Regions from separate parts of the Aminivibrio sp. genome, predicted to be linked through region 3. Evidence: riboswitches for the same ligand, from Rfam matches in the RefSeq annotation. Region 3 holds a riboswitch; each other region holds the start of a gene.

The links. Region 3 has a riboswitch for molybdenum cofactor ahead of JMJ95_RS11690 (ABC transporter permease). Riboswitches for the same ligand answer to the same signal wherever they lie in the genome.
Region 1: linked by a shared signal. The riboswitch ahead of JMJ95_RS10375 (substrate-binding domain-containing protein) and the one ahead of JMJ95_RS11690 (ABC transporter permease) in region 3 are both predicted to bind molybdenum cofactor.
Region 2: linked by a shared signal. The riboswitch ahead of JMJ95_RS12900 (response regulator) and the one ahead of JMJ95_RS11690 (ABC transporter permease) in region 3 are both predicted to bind molybdenum cofactor.
Region 4: linked by a shared signal. The riboswitch ahead of JMJ95_RS11180 (molybdopterin-dependent aldehyde oxidoreductase) and the one ahead of JMJ95_RS11690 (ABC transporter permease) in region 3 are both predicted to bind molybdenum cofactor.

Annotation. Positions count from the first base shown of each region.
Region 1 is NZ_JAESIH010000061.1:25,050-27,223, reverse strand. It holds molybdenum cofactor riboswitch at 913-1,032, shown strand; gene JMJ95_RS10375 (substrate-binding domain-containing protein) at 1,137-1,961, shown strand; gene JMJ95_RS10370 (Hsp20/alpha crystallin family protein) at 2,017-2,174, opposite strand, start outside.
Region 2 is NZ_JAESIH010000076.1:13,203-15,376, reverse strand. It holds partial or broken gene JMJ95_RS12910 (aldehyde ferredoxin oxidoreductase C-terminal domain-containing protein) at 1-897, shown strand, start outside; gene thiS (sulfur carrier protein ThiS) at 894-1,091, shown strand; molybdenum cofactor riboswitch at 1,220-1,334, shown strand; gene JMJ95_RS12900 (response regulator) at 1,354-2,085, shown strand.
Region 3 is NZ_JAESIH010000068.1:3,018-5,191, reverse strand. It holds gene JMJ95_RS11695 (isochorismatase family protein) at 1-534, opposite strand, end outside; molybdenum cofactor riboswitch at 794-912, shown strand; gene JMJ95_RS11690 (ABC transporter permease) at 968-1,663, shown strand; gene JMJ95_RS11685 (energy-coupling factor ABC transporter ATP-binding protein) at 1,660-2,174, shown strand, end outside.
Region 4 is NZ_JAESIH010000064.1:45,352-47,525, reverse strand. It holds gene JMJ95_RS11190 (type II secretion system F family protein) at 1-472, shown strand, start outside; gene gspG (type II secretion system major pseudopilin GspG) at 505-936, shown strand; molybdenum cofactor riboswitch at 1,012-1,130, shown strand; gene JMJ95_RS11180 (molybdopterin-dependent aldehyde oxidoreductase) at 1,346-2,174, shown strand, end outside.

The DNA of each region.
Region 1 (2,174 bases), on a different contig from region 3:
CCTACAGGGACATGATCACCGGGGAGCTTATCGTGAGCGTAACGGCCCCGGTGATCGCTCCTTCCGGAAAGCTCCGCGGCGTCTTCGGCATTGACGTGAGCACGGCTCACGTGAGGGAAAAAGGTTCTTTCCCGAAAGGTTTTCGGCGCAGGGGACGGCTTCCTCGTGGACAGGAAGGGCTTTTTCCCGGCAGCTCCCATCCCGGGAAGGGAGCTTTCGGAGAAGCATCGTCATTCCCCCGGCGGCGGTGCCCCCCTCCACAGCAACCAAGGCGCTGTTTCACAGGGAGCCCGGCATGCAGTCATTCCTTTCTGTGGCGAGAGAGCCATGCTCTTCCATTGGCCGGCAGGGGAGCGCTCCTCATTCGGGATAATACTGTCCGCGATGGTGTTCAGCCGCTTCACCCAGTACATCCCCACCCTTACCGAAGAGGCTCCGGCCATACAGGACACAATCTCGCCGATGTAACCGGGAGCCCCCGGAGAGGCAGAAAGATCTGGAGAAACACCTCGAGCGTCATGGAGATCGTTTCGGGCACGGGAGCGGAGCTCATCGGGGGAGCGGAACGGCTTGCCGCGGCCGGGCGCATCTGCATGACCCGCCATGAAAAATGGGACGGCAACGGATACTCCCTCGACCTTGCGGGGGACGAAAATCCCCTGGGAGGGGCAGGTGGCGGTCCTGTCGGACGGGTACGATGCCTGCGGTCCCGGAGGGTCTGCAAGGATTCGCTGCCCCACGAGGAAGCGGTCCGTATCATCCTGTCCGGCGACGGCCGGACGGAACCCCGCCGTTTCAGCCCGGAAGTTTTCGGATTTTTCAGGAACAGCCAGGGGAAAATGAACAGAAATTTCGAAAATCCGCCGGGTGAGGTAACAAAACAGGCCCTTCCGTGGTATCATAAAATCAAAAGAATAGACTTATCTCCGAGCCCGTCTTCCTACAGGAATTTCCCACGGCGGCGGGCCGTCAGGGTCCGTCCGGAAACAGGCGGGCCTCCCGTGTTCGGCAAGGAGATTCAACGGACTCCCCGGAGCCGTTCCCTGCCGTGTACGGGCGGGGAACGGCTTTTTTGATTCCGGCGTTTCGCGTTTCTGCACACAACATAAACATACGAGGAGGAAAGAAAAGTGAAAATGAGAAAACTGCGGTCGGTTCTGTTTGTTTGTCTGTTCGTTTTAGTCCTGGGAGGAGTTGCCTCCGGCGCCGAGGTTCTCCGGATGGCCACCACCACCAGCACGGACAACACGGGGCTTCTCGATTATCTGGCCCCCCTGCTGCTTCGGGAGAAGAACATCGAGCTCCAGTGGGTTTCCGTGGGCACGGGCAAGGCCCTCGAGTACGGCAGGAACGGTGACGTGGACGTTCTTCTGGTCCATGCCCCCGAGCTGGAGAAGAAGTTCGTCGCCGACGGGTGGGGCGTCAACCGCCGCCAGGTGATGTACAACGACTTCATCGTGGTGGGGCCTGCTTCCGATCCCGCGGGGGTCAAGGGAATGGCCGCCGCCGACGCCCTGAGGAAAATCGCCGCCTCCGCAGCGCCCTTCGCCAGCCGGGCCGACAAGTCGGGAACCCACGTGGCGGAACTTACCCTCTGGAAAAACGCGGGGATCCCGGAACCCGACAAGGAGAAATGGTACATCCAGACAGGCCAGGGAATGCTTGAAACCCTCATGATCGCCGATGAGCGAAAGAGCTACTGCCTCACCGACAGGGGGACCTTCATCAAGTACGAGGATTCCCGGAAGGAACAGGGGGGACTGGTGATCATCGTCGAGGGTGACGAATCTCTGAAAAACCAGTACAGCGTCATCGCCGTCAACCCTGCCAAGTGGGAGAACATTCGGTACGACCTTGCCGTGACCTTCATTGACTGGATGGTGTCCCCGTCAACCCAGAAGGCCATTGCCGACTTCCAGCTACTCGGAAAGCAGCTCTTCTTCCCGAACGCCGTAAGGTAAAAAACAGGGGAGCGACGGAATTCCCGGCGCTCCCCTCTCTTCAGACTCCAGCTTTCTATGCTTTTTCCTCGATGGCCACTTTCTTCATCTTCTCGGCCTGGACCTTTTCAGCGACTTCCACGGTAAGCACCCCGTTTTTGAACGTCGCTTTCGCCGATTCAGGGTCTACTTCCATGGGGAACTGAATGGACCGGGAGACCTTTCCGTAATACC
Region 2 (2,174 bases), on a different contig from region 3:
GGAGCGAAGGACGCCCTCCTTGAACTCATCCACCGCATGATGGACGGCCGGGACGACTTCGCCGCCGCCGTAGGGAAGGGCATCCGGAAAATGAAAGACATCTTCGCCGAACGGTACGGCGCCGACCGGGCAATCATGGAGAAAATCGGCATGGAAGGACAGGGGCTCGAAGTCTCCCAGTACCGGTGCCAGGAATCCGTCGCCCAGTGGGGAGGGTACTTCCTCACCCTCAAGGGCCCCCAGCACGACGAAGCGTGGGTCATCTTCATGGACATGGTGAACAACCAGATCCCCACCTTTGAAGACAAGGCCGAGGCCCTGTTCTACTTTCCCAACTTCCGCCTCTGGTTCTCCCTGGTCGGAGTCTGCAAGCTGCCGTGGAACGACGTGGAGCCGGAAGACAACCGCATCCGGTACAAAGGCATCGAAGCGGCCAAAGTGCCCGAACACGTCCAGAACTACCTTGACATCTACGAAGCCGTCACGGGGAAACCGCTGAGCAGGGAGGACATGATTCTCCAGTCCGAGCGGGTCTACAACTACGAGCGGATCTTCAACTACCGCATGGGCAAGGGAACCCGGAAAGAACACACCATCCCCGACCGTGCCCTGGGCCCCGTCTTCCCGGACGAATGGAACGTGCGGAAAGACTACTACGACAAGAAGCTCGAAGAGGCCGGCATCTCCGGAGACGGACTGACGGCGGAGGAAAAGATCTCCCGGCTGCAGGAATACCGTCGGGGCGAATGGGAGAAGCTGGTGGACGCGGTGTATGCCCGGAGGGGCTGGGACAGGAACGGCGTCCCGACCAGGGAGACGGTGGAGCGCCTGGGGCTGGACAGCCCCGAAGTGCTTGAAGTCCTCGACCCCTACTGGAGGTCCGCGGAAAAGGCATGATCAGGGTCAACGGCGAGCAGTTCCCCTGGAGGGAAGGCATGACCATCCGGGACCTGCTGGATGAGCGGAACTTTACTTTCCCCATGATTGCCGTGTGGGTGAACGGGACTCCCCACAAGAGGGAGGAGTTTGCCTCCGTCCGTATACCCGACGGCGCGGAAGTACAGGCAATCCACATGATCAGCGGGGGCTGACCGGGACTTCCGTTCCGGGACACAGGATCGTCCTCCTCCGAGTTTTGGAAAGAAATCCCCGCTCTTTTCGTGAAGAGCGGGGCTATTCTTCAGGTATTTTGACAAACGGGGTTATCCTGTATAATACTTTCTATATTTTCTTCCGAGCCTTTTCTCCTTCGGCGGGGCCATGGAGGAAGGCCGGCAGGGTACCGCGGGAAACGGCGGCGCCTCCTTTGGGAAAGGAAGACGGTTCCATGTCCTGTGTGAAGGAGGTTGGAAGGTGTATTCGCTCCCAGTGCTGATTGCGGAACCTGATCCCATGCTTCGCACCCTGTACCGGAATGTGGTTCTTGAAGGACAGGGATATTCCTTTGCCGGTTTCGCAGAAAAGGGGGAGGAGATCGCTCCGCTTCTTTCCAAAACGACGGTAAATCTCGTGCTTCTCGATATCGCCCTTCCCGGGTTCAACGGGCTGGAGGGGTTCCGGCGCATGCGGGCGGAATTCCCGAGGGTGGATTTCATCATCCTTTCGTCGGAAAAATCACCCGATACCGTCCGGGGTGCCATCTGTTCGGGAGCCTTCGACTACCTGATCAAGCCTTTCGAATGGGAGCGCCTCACCAGGGCCCTGGCGGCCTACAGCGAGTATTACCACGGCCTGGTGGGAAGGGATATGCCATGGCGGCAGGAGGACCTCGACCGCCTTCTCGGTTTCAGGAAGCGGCTTTCCGGAGCTCCGGAGGGCGCTCCCAAGGGATTCCAGGAGACCCTGCTCATCCGGCTGGGGAAACTGCTCCAGGAATCGAGAAAACCTCTTTCGGCGGCGGATGCAGGCCGGATGCTCGGCATTTCCCGCTCCAGCGCCCGCAGGTACCTGGAACTTCTCGTCCGGCGGGAGGAGGTAGCAGTGGATTTCGAACTGACCACGGTGGGGCGACCCCAGAAGTTGTATTTTGCCACGGGGCCCGTTGTCAAAAGGAAGCAAAACCACGCAAAATTATCGAATAATTGAACGATACCTTTCGTGTCTTTATACTGGAACTCTGTCGGCATTCCGAGGTATTTTTCCGCCGTTCACAGGACGGCTCCGCCGGCTGAAAA
Region 3 (2,174 bases):
CTCCTTGAACTCAGGCGTTCCCGATCTGCCCATCAGGTGGTAGATCACCGACTCCACGGGTACCGCCAGGGCACCGGACGACACCATGGCCGAGAGGGCCCGCTCGGCCTTCAGAGGGTCCCTGCTCCCGCAGGCATCCGAGGCGAGCACCACCTTCCGGCCCTTCTCAAGGAGGTCGAGAACGGTAGCAAGGATGCAGATGTGGGTCTCGATGCCGAATATCACCGGCACAGAGCGGCCCGTTCCCTGAAGAAGCTCTTCAAAAGCGGCCTCGTCGCAGCAGGAAAACGTCGTCTTTTCCATGCGGGGGGCGCCCTCAGGCAAGGCCGCCAGGATCTCCCCATCGGTGGGGCCGAGCCCCCTGGGGTACTGTTCCGTGTACACGAAGGGAACGGAAAGCACTCTCGCTGCCGTCGCCAGCTTCACCGTATTCCGGCGGATCTCCTCCGCTCCGGAAATGGCGGGAAGAAGCCGCTCCTGAACGTCCACCATCACCATGCAGGCGGTCTCCCGCCTCAGTCTGAAAGGAATCATGTATCCACCTCCGCACGTATTCTCCGGTTATTGTACCCTATGACCGCCCTAAATCCGCAAATTTTTCAGGCAGAAGGAGTGTCGCCGGGCACAGCGCCCGGGGGAGAGAAACCGACACGGATGTCGGTTTCAGGTGCAGTTGTCAAGGACGACAATCTGCACCGGCGGCCCAAGCGAGCACTGGTGACACTCCCCGCTGCCTGCGGATTTAGGCCGCTCCTTCCGGTTGCCTTCAGGAAAGGGGCAGGGTACAATATCCCGCGGACGGTCCCTCCGAGCCATGAAACCTACAGGCGGCAGCCTACGGATTCATGGCCGACAGGGTGCTCCCGGAAACGGAAGCGCCTCCCGCACGGCAAGGAGGGAAGGACGCAAAGCGTGCCTTTCCTGCGGTATGGGGAGAGGCATTTTTTTATTGAAAAGGAGGAATTCCGTGAACTACCTTTCGGAAGGCTTCATCCAGGGGCTCGGCCTCATCTTCACCATGAACGAGGAAGTATGGACGGCAGTGAGCACAACCCTCAAGCTTTCCTGTTTGTCCATTGCCGTTACCTTGGCCATAGGGGTTCCTTCGGGCTTCATCCTCGGCTACTTCTCCTTCCCGGGGCGCAAAATCCTCCGGATCACCGTGGACACCCTCCTTTCCCTCCCCACCGTAGTGGTGGGACTCTTCGTCTATGCCTTCATTTCCAACCGGGGGCCCCTCGGCGGCTACGGGCTTCTCTTCACCATCCCCGGCATGGCCATCGGCCAAACCATCCTTGCCCTTCCGATCGTGGTCGCCCTTACGGCATCCGCCGTGGAAAGCGTTGATGACCGACTTCGCCTTACCCTCCTCACTCTGGGGGCCCGAGGAAAGCGCCTCGCCCTCTCCACCCTCTGGGAGAGCAGACACCAGATCCTCCTCGCCGCCGTCACCGCCTACGGAAGGGTCACCGCCGAAGTGGGCGTCTCCATGATGCTCGGCGGCAACATAAAGTGGCACACCCGCACCATCACCACCGCCATCACACTGGAAACAGGCAAGGGAGAATTCTCCACCGGCATCGCTCTCGGCGTCCTGCTTCTTGTCCTCTCCTTCGTCCTCAACTGGTCTCTTGCGGCCCTCCGCAGGAGGACGGCATCATGACCAGGCAAGCCCAAACATCCCGAACGCTGCCTCTCTACGAGATCCAAGACCTCGTGTGTTCCTACGGTGAAGACCCCGTGCTGCGCATCGACCGGCTGGACATCCCGTCCGACGGCCCCACCGCCTTCGCCGGGCACAACGGCAGCGGCAAGAGCACCCTCCTGAAGGCCCTCGCCTTCCTCCTGAAACCGGCGGCCGGCACCATCCGCTTCCTGGGAAACTCAACGGAAGAACGGGAAAGGGAACTCCGCCGGGAAGTAACCCTCCTCCTCCAGGAACCTTACCTCCTCCGGCGGTCCGTCTTCGAGAACGTGGCCTACGGACTTCGGGCCCGGGGAGACACGGATCGCCTCGCCGACCGGGTTGCCGAAGCCCTCGAAATGGTCGGCCTGTCCCCGGACTTCGGCAAAAGAGAATGGTTCAGGCTCTCGGGAGGAGAATCGCGGAGAGTGGCCCTCGCATCCCGCCTCGTCCTGCGGACGAAAGTGCTCCTCCTCGACGAGCCCACCGC
Region 4 (2,174 bases), on a different contig from region 3:
TTTTTTCCTGGCGAGGAAGAGAAAATGGTCCGTCAACCTTCCCTTTTTCCGGCGCATCCGGGAGAACATCGCCCTTTCCCTGGTGATGTCCCACCTGAAGACCCTGCTCTCCGCCGGGATCCCCCTGGTGCAGGCCCTCAGCATGGCTTCCTCCATGGACTCACGGCCGGAGCGGTGGGTGGAGGCCGCCCGGCTCGTGAAGGAGGGGTTCCGGTTCGACCGGGCCCTGGAGCGGCTTGGCACCTTCCCCGAGGAGACGGTGTACATCATCAGGATCGGCGAACAGGGCGGCGACCTGCCCGGCGCCATCGGCCAGGTGGCGGAGATGAACTGGGAAGAGGCCCGGGACGGCATGGAAAAGGCCGCCACCCTCGCCGAACCCCTCCTGGTGCTGTTCCTCGGACTGGCGGTGGGCTTCGTCGTCATCGCCGTCCTCTTACCCATATTTGACCTGTCCAGTCTCGCGGGGTGACGGGCGGGCAGAACTGAAACGGAGGTTGCGCAATGAGGAAAAGGCAGCGGAAACGGATAGGCTTTACGCTGGTGGAAGTGCTCGTGGTAGTGGTTATCCTCGGCCTGCTGGCGGCCCTCGTGGTGCCCAGGGTGGTTGGCCGGGGCGAGGATGCCAAGAGAACCGCGGCGGCTGTGCAGATCCGGGAGATCGAGCAGGCCCTGGAGATGTACCGGCTCGACAGCAGTTTGTATCCCTCCACGGCCCAGGGGCTGGAAGCCCTGGTGACGAAACCCTCCATTCCTCCCGAGCCGAGGAAGTACCGGGAGGGAGGCTACCTGCGGAAGCTCCCGGTGGACCCCTGGGGAAGCCCCTTCGTCTACCGGTGTCCCGGCGACCACGGAGAATACGACCTGTTCTCCCTGGGTGCCGACGGTGAAGAGGGAGGGGACGGCCCGGGGAAGGACATAACCAACTGGGAATAGGCTTGTCCGGAGACTCTTCCTGGTATAAAATGGGTCAGACTAGTTAGTGTTTTTTTGAAATTTCTTTCTGAGAATATCGATCTTTTCCTCCGAGTCGCCTGCCCTAAAGGATAAACCCCACGGACAGCGACCGTTAGGGTGCGCCCGGAAACAGGCGCGCCTCCCCTTTGGCAAGGAGGACGCTTTCTTGCAAACGGCGAAGCCGTCCTCATGTCTGGAGGACGGCTTTTTTTTCAGCACACGATGAAGGGAGGGATTGGTACAGCGGAAATCATGCGGAGATCCCTGCGCGAAGGGTATTGTGAATAGGAAAGGGGCGGCGGTTTCGGTCCCCGTCGCATGGCCGCGCACAGGTCCGGAACTCTGCCGCCCTGCCCCCTGCCGATGAACGGAAGGAGCTGGGAACAGGATGATTCAGAAAGTCTTTTTTGTCAACGGTGTTGAACGGAACATCATAGTGGAGGATGACAGCACCCTTGCCTCAGTGCTCAGGGAACAGCTCGGGCTGACCGGGACCAAGATCGGATGCGGCCAGGGGCATTGCGGCTCCTGCGGCGTGATCATCGACGGCAAGTATACCCGTTCCTGCGTGTACAAAATGTCCAGGCTTCCTGAAAGAGCCGACATCACCACCATCGAGGGCATCGGCGCCCCCGGGAAGCTCCACCCCATCCAGAAGGCCTGGATCAGGCACGGCGCCGCCCAGTGCGGCTTCTGCACTCCGGGATTCATCGTCTCCGCCAAGGCCCTTCTCGACACAAACCCCAACCCGAACCGGGAAGAAGTCCGGGACTGGTTCCAGGCCAACAGGAACGCCTGCCGGTGCACCGGGTACAAGCCCATCGTCGACGCCGTCATGGATGCCGCTAAGGTGCTCCGGGGAGAGATGGACGAGAAGGAGCTCGATTTCGTCCTTCCGGAGGACGGGCGGATCTGGGGCAGCAAGTACCCCCGTCCCACCGCCGTCGCCAAGGTTACCGGGACCCTGGACTACGGCGCGGACCTGATCCTCAAGATGCCGAAGAAAACCCTCCACGCGGCCCTCGTCCAGGCGAAGGTTTCCCACGCCAACATAAAGGGTATCGACACATCCGAGGCGGAGAAGATGCCCGGCGTCTACAAGATCGTCACCCACAAGGACATCAGGGGGAAAAACAGGATTACCGGCCTCATCACCTTCCCCACGAACAAGGGCGACGGATGGGACCGTCCCATCCTATGCGACGAGAAGATTTTCC